DNA from 4 places in the Streptomyces sp. NPDC050617 genome. Region 3 is predicted to be linked to each of the others. Evidence: riboswitches for the same ligand, from Rfam matches in the RefSeq annotation. Region 3 holds a riboswitch; each other region holds the start of a gene.

Region 1 (4,789 bases), on a different contig from region 3:
CCGTGGCGAGCCCGAGCGCCCACAGCCACCAGGCGCCGGGGTGCAGGGCGCCGCTCCGGGAGGCCAGCGGGGCACGGGCGCGGCCCATGGCCTCGGTCGCCGCACGGCCGCGCGGCGACCGCACCTCGTGCTCGTCCGCCCGCGTCCTGCGCTCCGGCCGTTTCATCCGCTTCATCCGCGGCGGCGGCGCGCCTGCCACCAGGCGGCGGCCCCGAGGGCGACGACGGCGGCGGCGCCGCCGATCAGCCCGGCGGACGGGCCGCCTCCGCCGTCGTCCTTCTTCGCGGCGCCGGTCGTCTCGGCCGGCGCCGGGGTCTTCTTCCCGCCGTCGGCCACCTGCTCGCCGCACCCCGACTTCGGGTAGCCGTCGATGGCGCACAGCAGCGCCGCCGAGTTGTAGCGCAGCGGCTTCGCGACCGCCGCCAGCGCCTCGCTTGCGCTGGCGTCCCTGCCGACGCGCGCGCAGGCTGTACGGGCCTGGGGCGGCGTCCCGCCGTCGGGCGCGTCGGCGGCGGTGCCGAAGTCCACGACGAGGGCGACGCGCTTGCTGCCGCCCTTGGCGGGGGTGTCCGCGCAGATCGCGCCGAAGTCCGCCGCCCGGCGCGGCTTCGCGGCCTGCGAGGAGTCCTGGCTGACGGCGAACCGGAAGCCGAGCGTGTCGCCGTCGTCGGGCCGCGCCACCGAGGGGCCCTGCGTGGCGTACGTCCACCCCTGGCCGGAGCTCTCCCAGAACGACCAGTAGCGGTAGCCGTCCGCGTGCGCGGGCGCGGCGCCCAGGACGGCGAGCGCCCCGGCGAGCAGCGCCGTGCCCGACGCCCGGCGCAGGCGGCCCGTCACAGCTTCGGGTTCTTCTTGCGGCCGCTGAGCAGGAAGCCGACGCCGATGCCCGCCACCAGGCAGACGCCCACGAACCACCAGAGGCCGAACCCGCCCTCGTCCTTCTTCTCGTCCTTCGCGTCCTTCTTCGACGCGTCCGCCGCCGCCTCCGGCTTCGGGCCGGTCGCGTTCAGCTGCTGTACGAGGTCGCCGCCGACGGTGCGCGGGTCCGTACCGGACGCCTTGGCCGCCAGGATCAGCTTCGCGAGCTTGCCGGGGTCGCCCTTGGCCCAGGCGGCGGCGCCGTTCTTGTCGTCGCGCAGCCACCCCATGGCCTTGCCGGCGGCGTCGGTGTGGCCGCCCGCCGCGAGCGCGGCGACCGCGTCGGCGGTGGCCCCGAAGTCGGGCTTGTCGGACTTGGGGTCCATGGCGGAGGTCAGGTGCTGACCGCTGCCGCTGAGCTTCGCCGCCAGATACGCGGACCCGGCGTCGGCCGCGGCGGCGGCGTTCTCCGCCTTGGCCTTGTCCTTGTCGCCGTCGCCCTTCGCGCAGTCGAGCGGCTTCGGGGCCTTGTCCCCGCCGCTCGGGTGCTCGACCAGATACCCCTTGCCCGTCGCGGCCAGCGTCGCCGCCGCGCTCGCGAGGTCGTTGGCGAGCAGCTGCCCCTTCTGCGGCAGATAGGCGAAGGCCCCGCGCTCGCCCTCCTTGGCGTCGCAGCCGAGCTGGAAGGAGAGCAGCGCGTCGTACGGGGTCTTGCCGCCCTTGGCCGTGGCCTTCGCCGGGTCCTGGCCGGCCGCCGCGTACGCGCCGACGGCCGTCGCGGTGGAGTTGGCGTTGCTGGGGTTGCCGGGCTGCGCGCCCCAGCCGCCGTCCTCGTTCTGCGTGGACTTGAGCCAGTCGAGCCCCTTCTTCACCTGGGCGCCGCGCCCGCCGACCGTGGCGAGCCCCTGCACGGCGGCGGCCGTGGCGTCGGTGAACTCGCCCTTCTTCGCGTCGCAGGGCGTGCCGGTGTCGGCGCGGTACCCGGCGAAGCCGCCGTCCGCGCACTGCTGCCCGGCCAGCCAGTCCACGGCCGACTTGGCGGGCGTGACGCCCACCGAATCCTGCGCGAGGAAGGCCAGGGACTGCCGGAACACGCCGTCGAACTGCGGGTTCGTCGTCCCGTACAGCCCCGGCGCCGCCGGGGGCGGCGAATCGGCGGAGGCGGCGGGGGCCGCGGCCGCGCTCAGCAGGGCGGCGGCGGCCAGAGCCGCGGCGCCGCGGCGCGCGTGGACGGCGGGGGAGGGGGCCATGGGGTCGGTGCCTCTCGGTGAAGGTCGCAACGGTGGGTGCTGCACAGCGGTGGGTGGTACACAGCCGTGCACGGCCGCCCACCCGCGCGCTGTCGTCGGACCGCGCGGTGGCACCGGGCTCAGCTCCGTATACCTCGACGGTGCCGGTCGCCGGGCGCCGCCGCCAGGCGGACGCGTCCGGCTCCGGGAGCCTGTTCGCCCCATCGCGGGTGCTCCGGCTCGTACGGCCGTACGCGCGGGGCTACGGCCGCACTCACGGTTGCGGGTCAGCGCCGGAGTCGCACCGGCTTTCCCCGTGGCGAGGCGGGATGAAGTTGTGCAGAACACTCTAACGGGCGGGTCCCGCCCGTTCCGCTGACGGGCGGGCCGGGGCCTCCTGGCGTACGTGCCTCATACCGCCCGGTACGTGACGGGCCCGCTCCCCGGCACCGCCTCCGCGTGGCCGAGCTTCACGAGCCGCCGCAGGTGGGCCTCCGCCTCGGAGACGGCGATGTTGCGGGAGGTGTAGGGGATGTCGGCCCAGGGGCGGTTCCACTCCATGGCCGCGGCGAGCTGCCAGGGCGTCCTGGGGGCGGCGAGCAGTTCGCGCAGGCCGGCGAGGCGGGAGCGGTGGTGGTCGAGGAGTTCGCGCACGCGGCCGGGGGCGTCGGCGAAGGGGTGCTGATGGGCGGGGAGCACCTCGGCGGGGGCGAGGGCGGCGACGCGTTCGAGGGAGGCGAGGTAGTCGCCGAGCGGGTCGATGGAGGTGGCCTCCTCGGCTTCCGGGTCCTCGTACAGGCCGATGTGCGGCGTGATGCCCGGCAGCAGGTGGTCGCCGGAGAAGAGCCGGCCGTGGCCGGGCCGCCCGGCGGGGTGGGCCTCTTCGAGGTGGAGGCAGACGTGGCCGGGCGTGTGGCCGGGGGTCCAGACGGCGCGGAGCCGGCGGCCGGGGAGGTCGAGGAGTTCGCCCGGCTCGATGGCCCGGTCGGGCAGCGCGGCCCGCTGCCCGGGGAGGGGGCGGGCGCGCCCTTCGGCGAGCGCGGCCGTCAGCGGGGCGAGGTGGTCGTCGGGCGCGCCCGCGGCGGCGAGCTTGTCGACGAGGTAGCCGAGCCAGCGCGCGGGCTCCGCCTCGCGCGTGCGCCGCACCACGTCCGCGTCGGCGGCGTGCATGGCGATCCACGCCCCCGACTCCTCGCGGACCCGCCCGGAGAGGCCGTGGTGGTCGGGGTGGTGGTGGGTGATGAGCACGCCGCGCAGTTCGGAGGCGGCCGTGCCGCACTCCGCGAGCCCGGTGGCGAGCGCGTCCCAGGAGTCGGGGTCGTCCCATCCGGTGTCGATGAGGACGGGGCCGTCGTCGGTGTCGAGGAGGTATATGAGGGTGTGCCCGAGGGGGTTGTCCGGTATGGGGACGGGGATGGACCAGACCCCGCCGCCGTGGTCCGTGACGCGTGCCATGCCGGGTCCCCTCTCACCGTGGTCCGCCGCGTCCCGCGTCGGATCCATTGCCCACTATAACTAGAACTGGTATCAGTTCTGATGCAGCGTCAGAACGGTTGCCGGCACCGGCGGCCGTACGGGCAGGGGCCAAGCCAACCCGCGGGAGGCTCACACATGAGCGACCTCATCGAGCACGGACAGCTCTTCATCGGCGGCGAGTTGACCGATCCGGCAGGCCGGGACGTCATCGAGGTCGTCTCGCCGCACACGGAGCAGGTCATCGGCAGGGTGCCGCACGCCACGCGCGCGGACGTCGACAAGGCGGTCGCCGCCGCCCGCGCCTCCTTCGACTCCGGGGTCTGGGCGAACCGCACCCTGGACGAGCGCATCGAGGTCGTCACCCGCATCAAGGACGCCGTCGCCGCGCGCCACGAGGAGATCGCCCGGCTCATCTCGGCCCAGAACGGCTCCCCGTCCTCCTGGAGCGTCCTCGCGCAGGCGCTCGGCGCGATGATGGTCTGGGACTGCGCGATCACCGTCGCGCGCGACTTCCCGTACGAGGAGCGGCGGGCCGGAGTGCTCGGGCCGCTGCTGGTGCGGCGCGAGCCGGTCGGCGTGGTGGCGGCCGTGGTGCCGTGGAACGTGCCGCAGTTCGTGGCCGCCGCGAAGCTCGCGCCCGCGCTGCTCGCCGGCTGCTCGGTGGTGCTCAAGCCGTCGCCGGAGACGCCGCTGGACGCGTACGTGCTGGCCGAGATCGCCGCCGAGGCGGGGCTGCCGCGCGGGGTGCTGTCGGTCCTGCCTGCCGGCCGGGAGGTCAGCGAGTACCTGGTCGGCCACCCCGGCGTCGACAAGGTCTCCTTCACCGGGTCCGTCGAGGCCGGGCGGCGCGTCATGGAGGTGGCCGCCCGCAACCTGACCCGCGTCACCCTCGAACTCGGCGGCAAGTCGGCCGCCGTCATCCTGCCCGACGCCGATCTGGACGCGGCCGTCGCCGGGATCGTGCCGAGCGCCTGGATGAACAACGGGCAGGCGTGCGTGGCCCAGACCCGCGTGCTCGCGCCCCGCGCCCGCTACGACGAGATCGCGGAGCGGCTCGCCGCCGCCGCGGGCGCGCTCGTGGTGGGCGACCCGATGGACGCCGCCACCGAGGTCGGCCCGCTCGTCGCGCGCCGGCAGCGGCAGCGGTCGCTGGACTACATCGCCATCGGGCAGCAGGAGGGCGCCAAGCTCCTCACCGGGGGCGGGCGGCCGGCAGACCAGGAGAC
Region 2 (4,789 bases), on a different contig from region 3:
GCCACCCCACGCCGCCGCCACCGCTCGGCGAGGTGCGGAAAGCCGCCTGAGCGGCTTCCGCTGTGGCCCTCACTGCCGGCCGTACGGGATGGTCGGCAGTTCAAGGTCGGTCCCCCAAGGTTCTCTGTCAGTCGTCGAGATCGAACCAGCGGTTGTGGTGGTAGGAGGCTCCGGTCTTGTAGCCGCTGTCGGTCGCGCCGGAGTAGGTGACCCCGTAGGGGCCGCCCACGTTGTAGCTCTCGTGGCCGGCGTGACGACCCTCGTTGTAGTAGCGGCCGTTGTCGGTCCGGCCGCCGCCGTCGTTGGCGGCCGTAGCAGGGCCCGCTGCCAGGAATCCGGCGACGGTCGCCACGGCGAGGGCGGTTGCGATGCGACGCAGCACTGTTCTCTCCTTCTGTGGAAGTGAAGATGCACTGCCAGGCTTCGCACCGGGACACTCAGCGAACCTTCGGTTCACTCTTCGGAGCAATCCAAACCACACCGGAGGGGGACGACACTCGGCATGCCCCTTCGAAGCACGTTTTTCGACGCGCGTTCTCAGCAAGAAGGCATGGAGCGCCCCCCCCGCGTCCCAGGCGACACGGCACACCCGGCGGGTACGGGCCGTGGCAGGGAGCCGACTGTGATGACCTGGTACCCCGGCATTGCCGATGGCGGGCGGCTCGATCGTTGACCGGAGGTACCGGCTCGCCGCCGTGATGGTGCGGTTCGTGGACAAGTACAGGCATTGGGGCAGCCTCGATGGGCCGTAAGGGCGCCATGCAGGCCGATGCGACCGATCTTGCCGCTCTGGCGGTGAGGAGGCCATCGTCGTGACCGTGCGGTTCGGGGGGTGGGCTGGAGTGAGTAGACGATGCTGGTCGTGACGTGGCCGAGTTCGGCGATTCGGCCCGTTGTTGTTTGGAGATGGCGCATGGAACGGGCGAGGGACTTGAGCACGAAACAGTCTTCACCTGTGATGTGGGGTCCACCTGCCCACCGCCGACATCCTGACCCGAGCCGCGAGCCTGCTCTACCCGGAGGTCCCGGTCATCACCTACTGCTGGAGCGGCCCTTCCCGGCGGTGCTGTACGCCTTCGCCCCGGCCCCGGCTCCGCGCCGTGCGGCCTCGGCAACGAGGGAGGCCGCCTTCCACGGCCGCGCCCGCCCCCCCGCCGACTCGGCCCGGCGGCCCCGGCCCCAGACAACCCTCTGGCCCCGCCCCTGCCCTGACAGCCACCGGCACTGGCCGCCCCCCCCCACGAGGCACTCTCCGCATTCAGGTTCTCAACGGCGCAGGGCGGTCTCCCGCTCCAGACGTGAGAGCTTCTCGGGATTGCGCACGGCGTAGAGCCCGGTGACGAGGCCGTCGTCGATGCGCATCGCCATGACGGTGTCGATCTCGCCGTCCCGCCGGATGATCAGTGCCGGGTCGCCGTTGACCTGTGCCGGTTGCAGGGACATGGCGGCGGCGATCTTGCCCAGTACGTGAGCCACCTGGCCGGCTCCCACGACGGGCGCCAGTGCGGCCCGTACGGCTCCGCCGCCGTCGGTCAGCAGGACGACGTCCGGCGCGAGGACGTCGAGCAGGTGCCGCAAGTCGCCCGTTTCGACTGCCTGCTGGAACGCCTCGACGGTGCGGCGGGTCCCGGCAGCGGAGGCAGCGGAGGTACCGGAGGCGGCCCTGCGCGGTCGGCGGGCGGCGACGCGGGTGCGTGCCCGGTGGGCGATCTGGCGGACCGCGGCCGGGTTCTTGTCGACGGCCTCGGCGATGTCGTCGTACCCGAGGCCGAACACCTCGCGCAGCACGAACACCGCCCGCTCGGTCGGGGCGAGCGTCTCCAGTACCAGCAGCATCGCCATCGAGACGCTGTCGGCCAGCTCGACGTCCTCGGCCACGTCGGGCGCGGTCAGCAGCGGTTCGGGCAGCCAGGGGCCGACGTAGGACTCCTTGCGTCGGCTGAGCGTGCGCAGTTGGCTCAGCGCTTGCCGGGTGGCGATCCTGACCAGGTACGCACGTTGGTCCCGCACGGTGTCGTGGTCGACGCCCGCCCACCGCAGCCAGGTTTCCTGGAGGACGTCCTCGGCGTCGGCGGCCGAGCCGAGCATCTCGTAGGCGACGGTGAACAGCAGGTTGCGGTGGGCGACGAACGCCTGGGTGGCGCTGTCCGTGCGGTCGCCGCGAGTGACCGGCTCGGATGTGTCCCTTGTCCGGCCGCTCGTAGTCGGGAACTGGTACAGCTCCGGGTCGGCCAGCTCAACGGCTGCGGCTTCTGTGTCGACGCCCACGCCAAGGAGGCCGCGGGGCCGCCGGGGAGACCGCGCTCCGGCTGGGCCTGGTGGCCGCCTGGCGGCACAGCACCATGTTCACCGAGGCCGAGCAGGCCGCGCTGGCGCTCACCGAGGAAGGCACCCGGCTCGGCGACCACGGCGTGTGCGACGAGACCTGGGCCGCGGTGCGCAAGCACTACGACGATGACCAGGTCGGGGCACTGGTCTGCCTGGTCTCCCTGATGAACGCGGCCACCCGGATGAACGTGATCGTGCACAACCCGGGGGGTTCGTACGAGCCCGGTATGTTCGCCAGCACGTAGGCCCGAGCCCGGCACGTAGGCCCGGTGCCAGCACGTAGGCCCGAAGCCAGAACGTAGGCCCGAGGCCAGAACGTAGCCCCGGAGCCGGCACGTAGACCCGCGGTCAGCACGTAGGCCCGCAGCGTCGAGGTCGAGACGATGACGCGCCCGGCTCCGCCTGCGGACGTCCGGAGTGCCCGCAGCGCGCCGTACCACCCCTCACTCGACCCCCGCGGATCGACCAGAACTCCAGCACCTTCGTGCTGTATTCGGTGCCGTATCCGGTGGCGTCTGCGGACCCGCATAGAGCGCTTCCGGGGTGCGGGCCGCCCGGCGGGCGCGGCTGCGGGCCCCGATCCGCCGTCTGGCACACTGTGCTCACTCAACCGAGGCGGCCAGGGCCAGGAAGTCGGTGCGAATCCGGCGCGGTCCCGCCACTGTGACCGGTCGGCCCCTCGTGGGCGCGGCCGGAAGCCAGATACTGTCTGGCCGCCTTTCCGTACCGACCGGGGACGAGGATCCCTCGGAAAGGCATGTACATGCTCCGCATAGGCGCGGCCTCGCGCACGCTTCTGACGTCTCTGCTGCTGCTTCCGCTCGCCGCGTGTGGCACGTCCGGTTCATCCGGTGCGGACAAGAGCGACGACAAGGCGGGCGGCGCGTCCGCCGGCTTTCCGTACACGGTCACCAACTGCGGAGTGAAGACCACGTTCACGCAGGCGCCGAAGCGAGCCGTCGCGCTCAACCAGCACACCACCGAGATCCTGCTCGCCCTGGGCCTGCAGGACCGCATGGCGGGCACCGCCTACCTCGACGACAAGATCAGCCCCGAATACCGGAAGGCGTACGACTCGGTGAAGGTGCTCGCCGAGAAGTACCCGTCGAAGGAGACCCTGCTCGGCGCGAATCCGGACTTCGTGTACGGCGGCTACGCCAGCGCCTTCGACAAGGGCGAGGGCCGCGATCGCGCCGGATTCCAGAAGTCCGGGATCAACACCCGCCTGAACATCGAGAGCTGCGCCAAGGGGCCGATCGACGTCGATGACCTCAAGACCGAGGTCACGCAGGTATCGCGGATCTTCAACGTCCCCGAGCGCGGCAAGAAGCTCATCGCGCGGGAACAGAAGGGCCTCGACTCCGTCGCCGCACGCCTCAAGGGCGTCGAGCCGGTCTCCGTGTTCGTGTACGACTCCGGTGACTCCAGCGCGTTCACCGCGGGCGGTCAGGGGCTCGGCAACGACATCATCCGCCGCGCGGGCGGCCGCAACGTCTTCGCGGACGTCGAAAAGTCCTTCGCCGACGTCTCCTGGGAACGCGTCATCGCCCGCAAGCCCGACGTCGTCGTGATCTACGACTACGGCGGCACCAGCGTCGCCGCGAAGAAGGAGCGGCTGCTGAACGACCCGGCGCTCAAGAACGTACCGGCGATCAAGAACAAGCGGTTCGCGGTGCTGCCGCTGTCCTCGGCCGTGCTCGGGGTGCGTGCCGCCGACGCCGTCGACGGCCTCGCCGCGCAGCTGCACCCCGGCGCGAAGTGAGCGGCGCCCGCACCCGGTGCTTTCCGTTGCTCGTCGCCGCGCTGGTCCTGGCGGTGGGGGCGGCGGCTGTCGCCGGACTCGCCATCGGGGCCGTGGGGATCCCGCCGGGGGAGGTGCTGCGCATCCTGGTCTCCGGTGAGCGCGGCGGCGCGTTCGCGTCCATCGTGTGGGACGTGCGAATGCCGCGCGTCATCCTCGCCATCGTGGTCGGCGCGGGGCTCGCCGTCGCCGGGACCGTGCTGCAGGCCGTGGTCCGCAACCCGCTCGCCGACCCGTACCTGCTCGGCGCCTCATCGGGCGCCTCCTCCGGCGCGGTCCTCGTCATCGTGCTCGGCGTCGGAGCGGGCACCGCGAGCACCGTCGCGCTGCCGGTGGCCGCGTTCATCGGCTCCATGGGCGCCCTCGTCGTCGTGTACGCGCTCGCGCGGCGCGGCGGCACCATGACGGCCGGGCGACTCGTGCTCGCCGGGGTCGCCGTGCAGTACATCCTGGCCGCGTTCACCAGTCTCGTCCTTGTCCTCTCGGCGCAGGCTGAGCACGCGCGGGCCATCATGTTCTGGACGCTGGGCGGTCTCGGCGCCGCCCGTTGGAACCAACTCCCGCTACCAGCCGTCGTGTTGATGCTCGGCACGGTGCTGCTCGTCGCGCTCGCCCGCCCGCTCGACCTGCTGCTCGCGGGCGAGGAGGGGGCCCAGGTTC
Region 3 (4,789 bases):
GCGCCGGTGATGACCACGGTCTGCACGGCCGGGTCGTTCGCCCAGCCGGTGAGCGCCTCGTCGACGCGCCGGACCATGGCGTGGGTGAGGGCGTTGAGGGCGCGGGGCCGGTTGAGGGTGAGGTAGGCGGCGCGGCCCTCGGTGCGCAGGAGTACGGGCTCGTCAGCGTCCGTCATCGGAACGCCTCCGTCAGGCCGCGGGCCACGATGACGCGCATGATCTCGTTGGTTCCTTCCAGGATCTGGTGGACGCGGAGATCGCGGACGATCTTCTCGATGCCGTATTCGGTCAGATAGCCGTAGCCGCCGTGGAGTTGGAGGGCGCGGTCGGCGACGGAGTAGCCGGTGTCGGTGGCGAAGCGCTTGGCCATCGCGCACAGCTGCGGCGCCGCGGGGTCGCCGCGGTCCAGGGCCTGGGCCGCCTGGTGGACGAGGGCGCGGGCGGCGGTGAGTTCGGTCGCCATGTCGGCGAGGCGGAACTGGAGGGCCTGCGCGTCGAGCAGCCGGGCGCCGAACGCCTGGCGGTCGGCGAGGTGGGCGAGGCTCTTGTTGAGGGCGCTGCGGGCGCCGCCGAGGGAGCAGGCGGCGATGCCGAGCCGGCCGCCGTCGAGGCCGCTCATGGCGATGCGGAAGCCGTCGCCCGCGCGGCCCAGCAGCCGGTCGGCGGGGATCCGGACGCCGTCCAGGACGACTTGGCGGGTGGGCTGGGCGTTCCAGCCCATCTTCTTCTCATCGGGTCCGAAGGAGAGGCCGGGGTCGTCCCGTTCGACGACGAAGGCGGAGATGCCGCGGGGACCGTCCCCGTCGGTGCGGGCCATGACGATGTAGACCTGGGCGGCGCCCGCACCGGAGATGAACTGCTTCACTCCGTCGAGCACATAGCCGTCGCCGTCGCGGACCGCCCGGGTGCGCAGGGCCGCGGCGTCCGATCCGGCCCCCGGTTCGGTGAGGCAGTAGCTGCCGAGGTCCTCCATGGCGCAGAGGCGGGGCAGCCACCGCGCGCGCTGCTCCGCGTCGCCGTAGCGGTCGATCATCCAGGCGACCATGTTGTGGATGGAGACGTAGCCCGCGATGGACGGGCAGCCGGAGGCGAGGGCTTCGAGGACGAGGACGCCGTCGGCCCGGGTCAGGCCGCTGCCGCCCGCGTCCTCGCGTACGTACACGCCGCCGAGCCCGAGTCCGGCCGCCTTGCGCAGCACGTCGAGGGGGAAGTGCTTGTCCTGGTCCCACTGGACGGCGCGGGGCGCCAGGTGGTCTTCGGCGAAGTCCAGGGTGGCTTCGACGAGGGCCTGTTGGTCTTCGGTGAGCAGGGTCGCGGTCATGGCGCTCATCCCATGGTGGGGAGGGTGAAGCTCGCGCCTTCCTTGGCGCCCGAGGGCCAGCGCGAGGTGACGGTCTTGGTGCGGGTGTAGAAGCGGATGGCGTCGGGGCCGTGCTGGTTGAGGTCGCCGAAGCCGGACCGCTTCCAGCCGCCGAAGGTGTGGTAGGCGACGGGGACCGGGATGGGCACGTTGACGCCGATCATGCCGGTGTCCACGCGGCGGCTGAAGTCGCGGGCGGTGTCGCCGTCCCTGGTGAAGAGGGAGACGCCGTTGCCGTACGGGTGCTCGCTGGGCAGGCGGAGGGCTTCCTCGTAGTCGGCGGCGCGTACGACGCACAGGACGGGGCCGAAGATCTCCTCGCGGTAGATCCGCATCCGCGGGGTGACCCGGTCGAAGAGGGACGCGCCCGCGAAGAACCCGTTCTCGTGGCCGGGGAGGGTGAAGCCGCGGCCGTCGGCGACGAGTTCGGCGCCCTCGTTCACGCCGATGTCGACATAGCGGCGGACCCGGTCGAGCGCGTCGCGGCTCACCAGCGGCCCGAAGTCGGCCTCCGGGTCGTCGCTGCGGCCGATGCGCAGCGTGCCGACACGTTCCTTGAGGGCCGCGACCAGCCGGTCGGCCGTCTCCTCGCCGACGGGCACGGCCACCGAGATCGCCATGCACCGCTCGCCCGCGGATCCGTATCCGGCGCCGATGAGCGCGTCGACGGCCTGGTCGAGGTCGGCGTCCGGCATCACGATCATGTGGTTCTTGGCGCCGCCGAAGCACTGGGCGCGCTTGCCGTGGGCGGCGGCGGTGGCGTAGATGTGCGCGGCGACCGGGGTGGAGCCGACGAAGCCGAGCGCGCCGACCCGCGGGTCCTCCAGGAGGGTGTCGACGGCTTCCTTGCCGCCGTTGACGACGTTCAGGACGCCGGGCGGCAGGCCCGCCTCCAGGAACAGTTCGGCCAGCCGCAGCGGTACGGACGGGTCGCGCTCGGAGGGCTTGAGGATGAACGCGTTTCCGCAGGCCAGGGCGGGCGCGGCCTTCCACAGGGGGATCATCGCGGGGAAGTTGAAGGGGGTGATGCCGGCGGTCACGCCGATCGGGGCGCGCAGCGAGTGGACGTCGATGCCGGTGCCGGCGTTGTCCGTGAACTCGCCCTTGAGGAGATGCGGAATGCCGGCGGCGAACTCGACGACCTCCAGGCCGCGCTGGATGTCGCCGTGCGCGTCGGCCACGGTCTTGCCGTGCTCGGCCGACAGCAGCCGGGCCAGGGAGTCGCGCTCGCCCTCGACGAGCTGGAGGAAGCGCAGCAGGACGCGGGCGCGGCGCTGCGGGTTCCACTCGCCCCACTCCTGCTGCGCGGTGACCGCGTCGGCGATGGCCGTCTCGGTGTCGGCGCGGCCCGCGAGGGGGACGCGGGCCTGGACCGTACCGGTGTTGGGGTCGTACACGTCGCCGTGGAGGCCGGACGTGCCGGCGGTGTGCTCGCCGCCGATGAAGTGCGTGAGTTCGCGGACCATGGGTGCCTGCTCTCGTCAGGGGAGATCCGGGGACGGCGCGGCGGGCGGGCGGCGGGCGCACGGGTGGGTGCGCCGCCGCCGCGGGCCGCGGGACAGTGAGCATCGGGCCGCCGGACGGACGTCGGGGCCGCCGGGGCGCGAGGGTCTACGAGCGCGGGGTGGGTCGGGTGCGCTCCGCCGGATCACCAGGGTCGTGGGTACGGACCGGTGCCATGCGTGTCTGCTCCATCCTCGTGGACAACACGGAACATCCCGCGGCCGGTATCCTGACTCCCGGATCCCCGCGCGCCGCCCGTCTTCCCGGCAGACCTCGCCAGTGACGTGTGGATGGCGGCGCACTCCCCGGTCACAGTGGCGGGACCGTGTCGGATTCGCACCGGCTTCCCTGCACCGCGGACCTTGTGCCCCGAAGATATAGTTGGACGTCCTAGTAAGTCCACCCCCTCCGACGGCCGGCTCCCGACGCGCCCCGTGTCCCACATCACCTTCCGGGATGTGAACAGCGGTGCCCGGACAACCCCCTGACCTCTAGGCTGACCCTTGCAGCTGGTTCGCCCTGCCCGCCAGGCAGGCGCGTCGCAAGAGGGAACCCGGTGGGAATCCGGGACTGCCCCGCAGCGGTGAGCGGGAACGACCGCCGTCATACGCACTGGATCCGGCCACGGGTCCGGGAAGCGACGGCCAGTAGGAATCTGCCCCGGCAGATGTGCCCGCGAGTCCGAAGACCTGCCCGTTGCCCGTACGCGACCGATCGCGTACGGAAATCCCGGTGACCTCGTGGGCGGGTCGGCGTGCGTATCAGGCGGGACACCGCGCCGCTGACGCGCGTACGCCCGCCCGGTCCGTCACCCTTCGCGTCCGCGTCCCGCCGCCGGGATTCTCAAGGAGTCATCTCGCGAAGGAGATTTCCGTGACAGCGAAGTCCGCAGCCGCGGCAGCACGGGCCACCGTGTACGGCTATCCCCGCCAGGGCGCGAACCGCGAACTGAAGAAGGCCGTCGAGGGCTACTGGAAGGGCCGCGTCACCGCCGACGCGCTCCGGGAGACCGCCGCGGACCTGCGCCGCGCGAACTGGCGGCAGTTGGCCGACGCCGGCGTCCACGAGGTGCCGACCGGCGACTTCTCGTACTACGACCACGTCCTGGACACCAGCGTCATGGTCGGCGCCGTCCCCGCCCGGCACCGCGCCGCCGTCGACGCCGACCCGCTCGACGGCTACTTCGCCATGGCGCGCGGCAACCAGGACGTGGCGCCCCTTGAGATGACCAAGTGGTTCGACACCAACTACCACTACCTGGTGCCGGAGCTGGGTCCGGACACGGTCTTCGCCGCCGACTCCGCCAAGCAGGCCGCCGAGCTGACGGAGGCCCGCGCCCTCGGCCACACCCCGCGCCCCGTCCTCGTCGGCCCCGTCACGTATCTCCTGCTGGCCAAGCCCGCCCCCGGCGTCGCCGCCGGCTTCGAACCGCTCACCCTCCTCGACCGGCTGCTCCCCGTGTACGCGGAGATCCTCGCCGACCTGCGCGCGGCGGGTGCCGAGTGGGTGCAGCTGGACGAGCCCGCCCTCGTCCAGGACCGCACCCCGGCCGAACTGAACGCCGCCGCCCGCGCCTACCGCGACCTGGGCGCCCTCGCCGAACGGCCGAAGCTCCTCGTCGCCTCCTACTTCGACCGGCTCGGCGACGCGCTGCCCGTCCTCGCCAAGGCCCCGGTGGACGGCCTCGCGCTCGACCTCACCGAGGCCGCCGCCGCCAACCTGGACGACCTCGCCGCCGTCGGCGGGCTGCCCGGCAAGCGCCTGGTCGCGGGCGTCGTCAACGGCCGCAACATCTGGATCAACGACTTCGAGAAGTCCCTGTCCACCCTCGCCACCCTGCTCGGCCTCGCCGACCGCGTGGACGTGGCCGCCTCCTGCTCGCTCCTGCACGTGCCGATCGACGCGGCGGCCGAGCGCGACATCGAC
Region 4 (4,789 bases), on a different contig from region 3:
GTACGGTCCGTCATGAGCCTTCGCCTCCGCTGGATTCGGTGCGTTCGGGTCCGCTTCCGTCGCGCGATGGTACGGGCGGCGGGCGCGTCGCGGCGCGGGGCAGGGCTCGGGGCGGGGCGGGCCGCGGGCGCGGGCGGCCGGAGGACTCCAAAGGGATGGCGTCAAGGGGGCGCGGCGGCGGGCGGCGCCGAAGCGCGGACTCCGGGCGTCCGGAAGCCGTTATATAGAGCCTGATAAGCGACTTACTGTGATTGGCTGGTGATCGACGGTGTTGGTCATGACATCTACTAATCTTGCCGGGATTTGTCATGCACTCCGCCTTCTGGGGGGAATCATGGACCATGACAACCATCCGCGGCGGCGGGGCGGGCTGATCGCCGCCTCCGCCTCCGCCGCCGCGCTCGCTCTCGGGGCCGCCGTCCTCGCCGAGAGCACCCCGGCCGCCGCCTGGACCCGGCCGCACGGCCACGACGTGTCCTCGCACCAGAAGAACGTCAGCTGGCCGGCGGTCCGCGCCGACGGCGCGAGCTTCGTCTACGTGAAAGCCACGGAGGCCACGAACTACCGCAATCCGTACTTCACGCAGCAGTACAACGGCTCACGGCAGGCCGGGCTGCTGCGCGGCGCGTACCACTTCGGGGTGCCCAGCCGCTCCTCGGGCCGCGCGCAGGCCGCGTACTTCCTGCGGCACGGCGGCGGATGGCGGGCGGACGGCTGGACGCTGCCGCCCGCGCTGGACATCGAGGGGAATCCGTACAGCGGGAGGAAGTGCTACGGGCTGGACCGCGCGGAGATGGTGCGCTGGATCTCGTCCTTCAGCGGCGAGGTGCGGCGGCGTACGGGCCGCAATCCGGTGATCTACACGACCGCCCGCTGGTGGAACAGCTGCACGGGCGGCAGCGGGGCCTTCGGCGCGAGCCATCCGCTGTGGCTGGCGAACTGGCACGGCTCGCCGGGGCCGATGCCCGCCGGCTGGTCGTTCGCGACCTTCTGGCAGCACGCGAACCGCGGCGTCCTCCCCGGCGACCAGGACGTGTTCAACGGCACGATGAAGGGGCTGCGGCAGTTCGCCTCCGGTTGATCCGCCGGCCGCCGCCCATACCCCGCACCGCCGTGGCGCGACTCCCCCGGTTCCGGGCGCCGCGCCACTCCGGTCGGCGTCACCACCACGCCCGTTCCAGTTCACCTTCCGTTCATCAAGGCTCTTTAGGTTCGCCGCGTCACTGCTCACCAAACTGATTGCCTGGGTGAATGGAACACATCACGCTTCTCATCGGGATCGTGATCGTCACGGCCTTGGTGTTCGACTTTACGAACGGCTTCCACGACACGGCCAACGCCATGGCCACCACCATCTCCACCGGCGCCCTGAGCCCCCGGATCGCGGTGGCGATGTCCGCGGCGCTGAACCTCGTCGGCGCGTTCCTCTCCGTCGAGGTGGCCAAGACCATCTCCGGCGGGATCATCGACGAGAGCGCGGGCATCAGGCCCGAAGTGATCTTCGCGGGGCTCGTCGGCGCGATCGTCTGGAACCTGCTCACCTGGCTGGCCGGACTCCCCTCCAGCTCCTCGCACGCCCTCTTCGGCGGCCTCATCGGCGCGACCCTGGTCTCCGTCGGCACCGGCGGGGTCAACGGCGACGCCGTCATCATGAAGGTCGTCATCCCGGCCGTGGCCGCCCCCTTCGTCGCGGGCCTCGCCGCGCTGCTCGCCACCCGGCTGACGTACCGCCTCGCCCGCGACCGCGACGAGCGCGACACCGCCAAGGGGTACCGCGCGGGCCAGATCGCCTCCGCCGCCCTGGTCTCCCTCGCCCACGGCACCAACGACGCCCAGAAGACCATGGGCGTGATCACCCTCGCGCTGGTCACCGGCGGCGTCGTCGCCCCGCACGCCGACCCGCCGCTGTGGGTCATCGTCTCGGCCGGCCTCGCCATCGCGCTCGGCACCTACCTGGGCGGCTGGCGGATCATCCGCACCATGGGCAAGGGCATCACCGACATCCAGCCGCCGCAGGGCTTCGCCGCCCAGACCGGCGCGGCGGCCGTCATCCTCTCCTCCTCCCACCTCGGCTTCGCGCTCTCCACCACCCAGGTCTGCTCCGGCTCGGTGATGGGCGCCGGCCTCGGCCGCAAGGGCGGCGTCGTCCGCTGGTCGACCGCGGGCCGGATGGTCGTCGCCTGGTGCCTGACGCTCCCGGCCGCCGCCCTCGTCTCCGGCGGCGCGGCGTTCCTCGCCGACCAGGGCGACTGGGGCATCACCGCGGTCGCCGTCCTCGCCCTCGCCGCCTGCGGCGCGATCTGGGCGGCGTCGCGGCGCAAGCCGGTCGACCACACCAATGTGAACGCGCCCGAGCCCGCCGCCACCGCCGACGAGCCGGCCGGTGTGGTCACCGCCGCGCTCCAGAGCGTCGCCCCGCCGCCCGCCGGGCCGCTCACCGCGGCGGACGTACCGCCCGCCCAGCCCCACGACCGCGCCCCGGCCGCCGCGGCGACCACCTGAGCCGTCCGAGCCACCTAAGGAATCAGGACCCACGCCATGAACATCGACTGGGCAGCCCTCGGGCAGGTCTTCGGCGTCAGCCTCGTGGTGACGGTCGGCATGGTGGGCGTGTTCACGCTCGGCATCGTCGGCACGTCCCGCAAGCCGCGCGAACAGGGGGACGGCGCGGCCGCCGCGACCGGCGGCCCCGGCGCCCTCGCCCGCACCGGCGCGTACGCCTGCTTCGCCGCGTGCGCGGCGGTCGTCGCGTACGGCATCTATCTCATCGTGGCTTGAACCGCCTGAGCTGAGCCGCTTGAGCTGAGCCGCTTGAGCGGATTCGCCTGAGCTGAGTCGCTTGAGCCGAGCGGTGACGGCAGTGCCTTGGGGCCCGCCGGGGAGTGTCCGGATGACACCGCCCGGCGGGCCTTCGCGCGTGCGCCCCGCGTTCCCCACTGTGTGCCTCCGCACACTCCCCCGTCGCAGGTCAAGCGTGAGTTGACGGCCGTTCCCGGGCCATGGTGGACTTCCGGAGCCAAACGGCGACAGCAGAGGAAGCCGGTGCGAATCCGGCGCGGTCCCGCCACTGTTACCGGGGAGCGCTCCCCCATCACTCACAGGCCACGGCTCGCCGACACGAGCTGGAAGGCCGGGGGAAGCGCGGATCCGGGAGCCAGGAGACTCTGGTCGCCGGTCACGTCGAGCCAGGGCGCGGACCCTGAGTGAGGACATACGGATGCGTGCCGGTCACGCCCCTTTCGCGTACGGCGCCGCCCTCGGCTTCCTCGGCGACCTCCTCGCGGGCGACCCCCGCCGCGGCCACCCGGTGGCCGCCTTCGGGCGCGCCGCCGCGGCCGCCGAGCGCGCCCTGTGGCGCGATCACCGCGGCTTCGGGGCGCTGCACACCGCGCTGTGCGCGGGCGGCGCCGCCGCGGGGGCCGCGCTGCTGGCCCGTACGGTACGCACCGCCCCCGCGCCGCGCGCGGCCGAGGCGGCGCTGACCGCCGCCGCCGTCTGGGCCGTGCTCGGCGGCACCTCGCTGGGCCGTGAGGCGCGGGCGGTCGGCGGCGCGCTGGCCGCCGGGGACCTCGCGGCGGCGCGGGAGCGGCTACCGCATCTGTGCGGGCGGGACCCCCGCGAACTGGACGAGCAGCAGATCGCGCGCGCCGTGGTGGAGTCGGTGGCCGAGAACACCTCGGACGCGGTGGTCGGCGCCCTGGTGTGGGGCGCGGTCGCCGGGGTGCCGGGGCTGGTCGGCTTCCGCGCGGTCAACACCCTGGACGCGATGGTCGGGCACAAGTCGCCGCGCCACCGCCGGTTCGGCTGGGCCGCGGCCCGCCTCGACGACGTCGCCGGCTGGCCGGGCGCTCGGCTGACCGCCGCGCTCGCCGCCGTCGCCGGCCCCGACCCGCGCGGCGCCTGGCGCGTCGCCCGCCGCGACGCGGGCAAGCACCCCAGCCCCAACGCCGGCCCGGTCGAAGCCGCCTTCGCCGGCGCCCTCGGCATCCGCCTCGGCGGCACCCTCGCCTACCAGGGCCGCGTCGAACACCGCCCCGTACTCGGCGCGGAGCTGCGCCCGGTCGCCGTCGCGGACATCGAACGGGCGGTACGGCTCTCGCGCCGGGTCTCGCTGCTGGCGCTGTGCGTCGCGGTGGCGGGGCGGGCGGCGGTCGTGACCGCCGCGGGACGGCGAGCGGGCAGCGCGGCAGGAGTCGTTACGGGCGTGGCGAGCGCCGCCGCGGGCGTGGCGGAGGCAGCGGACGCGCTGGTCCGTACGGGCGCGGCCGGACGGACCGAAGCGGTCGACCGTACGGACGCAGCCGGACGGACCGAAGCGGTCGACCGTACGGACGCAGCGAGCGTCGTCACGGGCGCGAGCAGCCGCATGGGCGTGACCAGTCGTAGCAGCGCGAGCAGCCGCACGAGCGCGGCCGACGGACGAGTCCCGACGGCGACCGCTGTCCCGGGCGACGGGGCCGGCGCCGCCGGAGCGGCCACGGGCGTGGCCCGCCGTCCAGGCGCGGCGAGCGCCCCCGGCGGCAGTCGGGCCGGAACCGGAAGGCCGGGGCGCGGTGCCGTTCCGCTTCGTGGTGGTGCGGGAGTGGCCGGCGGGGTGGCAGTGGTCGGCGTTGTGGGCAGGATCGTGGCGGGTTTGTGGGGGCGCGGAGCGAGGAGGCAGCGGTGAGTGGGGACGGACGCGGGCCGGCAGGCCCGCTCGGCGGGGGGCTGCTCGTCGCGGGGACGACCTCGGACGCGGGCAAGAGCGTGGTGACGGCGGGGATCTGCCGGTGGCTGGTCCGCAAGGGCG

The links. Region 3 has a riboswitch for cobalamin ahead of AB0I49_RS10450 (CoA-acylating methylmalonate-semialdehyde dehydrogenase). Riboswitches for the same ligand answer to the same signal wherever they lie in the genome.
Region 1: it holds a riboswitch for cobalamin, as region 3 does, so the genes downstream of both, AB0I49_RS22230 (prenyltransferase/squalene oxidase repeat-containing protein) here and AB0I49_RS10450 (CoA-acylating methylmalonate-semialdehyde dehydrogenase) in region 3, are expected to answer to the same signal.
Region 2: it holds a riboswitch for cobalamin, as region 3 does, so the genes downstream of both, AB0I49_RS00755 (ABC transporter substrate-binding protein) here and AB0I49_RS10450 (CoA-acylating methylmalonate-semialdehyde dehydrogenase) in region 3, are expected to answer to the same signal.
Region 4: it holds a riboswitch for cobalamin, as region 3 does, so the genes downstream of both, AB0I49_RS30135 (cobalamin biosynthesis protein) here and AB0I49_RS10450 (CoA-acylating methylmalonate-semialdehyde dehydrogenase) in region 3, are expected to answer to the same signal.

The regions. Positions count from the first base shown of each region.
Region 1 is NZ_JBFAIS010000016.1:168,897-173,685, reverse strand. It holds gene AB0I49_RS22240 (CbiQ family ECF transporter T component) at 1-88, opposite strand, end outside; gene AB0I49_RS22235 (SCO2322 family protein) at 172-837, opposite strand; gene AB0I49_RS22230 (prenyltransferase/squalene oxidase repeat-containing protein) at 834-2,108, opposite strand; cobalamin riboswitch at 2,295-2,440, opposite strand; gene AB0I49_RS22225 (MBL fold metallo-hydrolase) at 2,499-3,542, opposite strand; gene AB0I49_RS22220 (aldehyde dehydrogenase) at 3,699-4,789, shown strand, end outside.
Region 2 is NZ_JBFAIS010000001.1:167,553-172,341, forward strand. It holds gene AB0I49_RS00735 (hypothetical protein) at 128-382, opposite strand; partial or broken gene AB0I49_RS00740 (Lrp/AsnC ligand binding domain-containing protein) at 811-963, opposite strand; gene AB0I49_RS00745 (RNA polymerase sigma-70 factor) at 1,267-2,220, opposite strand; partial or broken gene AB0I49_RS00750 (carboxymuconolactone decarboxylase family protein) at 2,134-2,573, shown strand; cobalamin riboswitch at 2,925-3,056, shown strand; gene AB0I49_RS00755 (ABC transporter substrate-binding protein) at 3,092-4,090, shown strand; gene AB0I49_RS00760 (iron ABC transporter permease) at 4,117-4,789, shown strand, end outside.
Region 3 is NZ_JBFAIS010000006.1:56,071-60,859, forward strand. It holds gene AB0I49_RS10440 (enoyl-CoA hydratase/isomerase family protein) at 1-176, opposite strand, end outside; gene AB0I49_RS10445 (acyl-CoA dehydrogenase family protein) at 173-1,321, opposite strand; gene AB0I49_RS10450 (CoA-acylating methylmalonate-semialdehyde dehydrogenase) at 1,327-2,826, opposite strand; cobalamin riboswitch at 3,065-3,250, opposite strand; cobalamin riboswitch at 3,357-3,575, shown strand; gene metE (5-methyltetrahydropteroyltriglutamate--homocysteine S-methyltransferase) at 3,737-4,789, shown strand, end outside.
Region 4 is NZ_JBFAIS010000028.1:64,802-69,590, forward strand. It holds gene AB0I49_RS30115 (class II aldolase/adducin family protein) at 1-14, opposite strand, end outside; gene AB0I49_RS30120 (lysozyme) at 335-1,081, shown strand; gene AB0I49_RS30125 (inorganic phosphate transporter) at 1,252-2,502, shown strand; gene AB0I49_RS30130 (hypothetical protein) at 2,539-2,778, shown strand; cobalamin riboswitch at 3,032-3,165, shown strand; partial or broken gene AB0I49_RS30135 (cobalamin biosynthesis protein) at 3,218-4,153, shown strand; gene AB0I49_RS30140 (cobyric acid synthase) at 4,663-4,789, shown strand, end outside.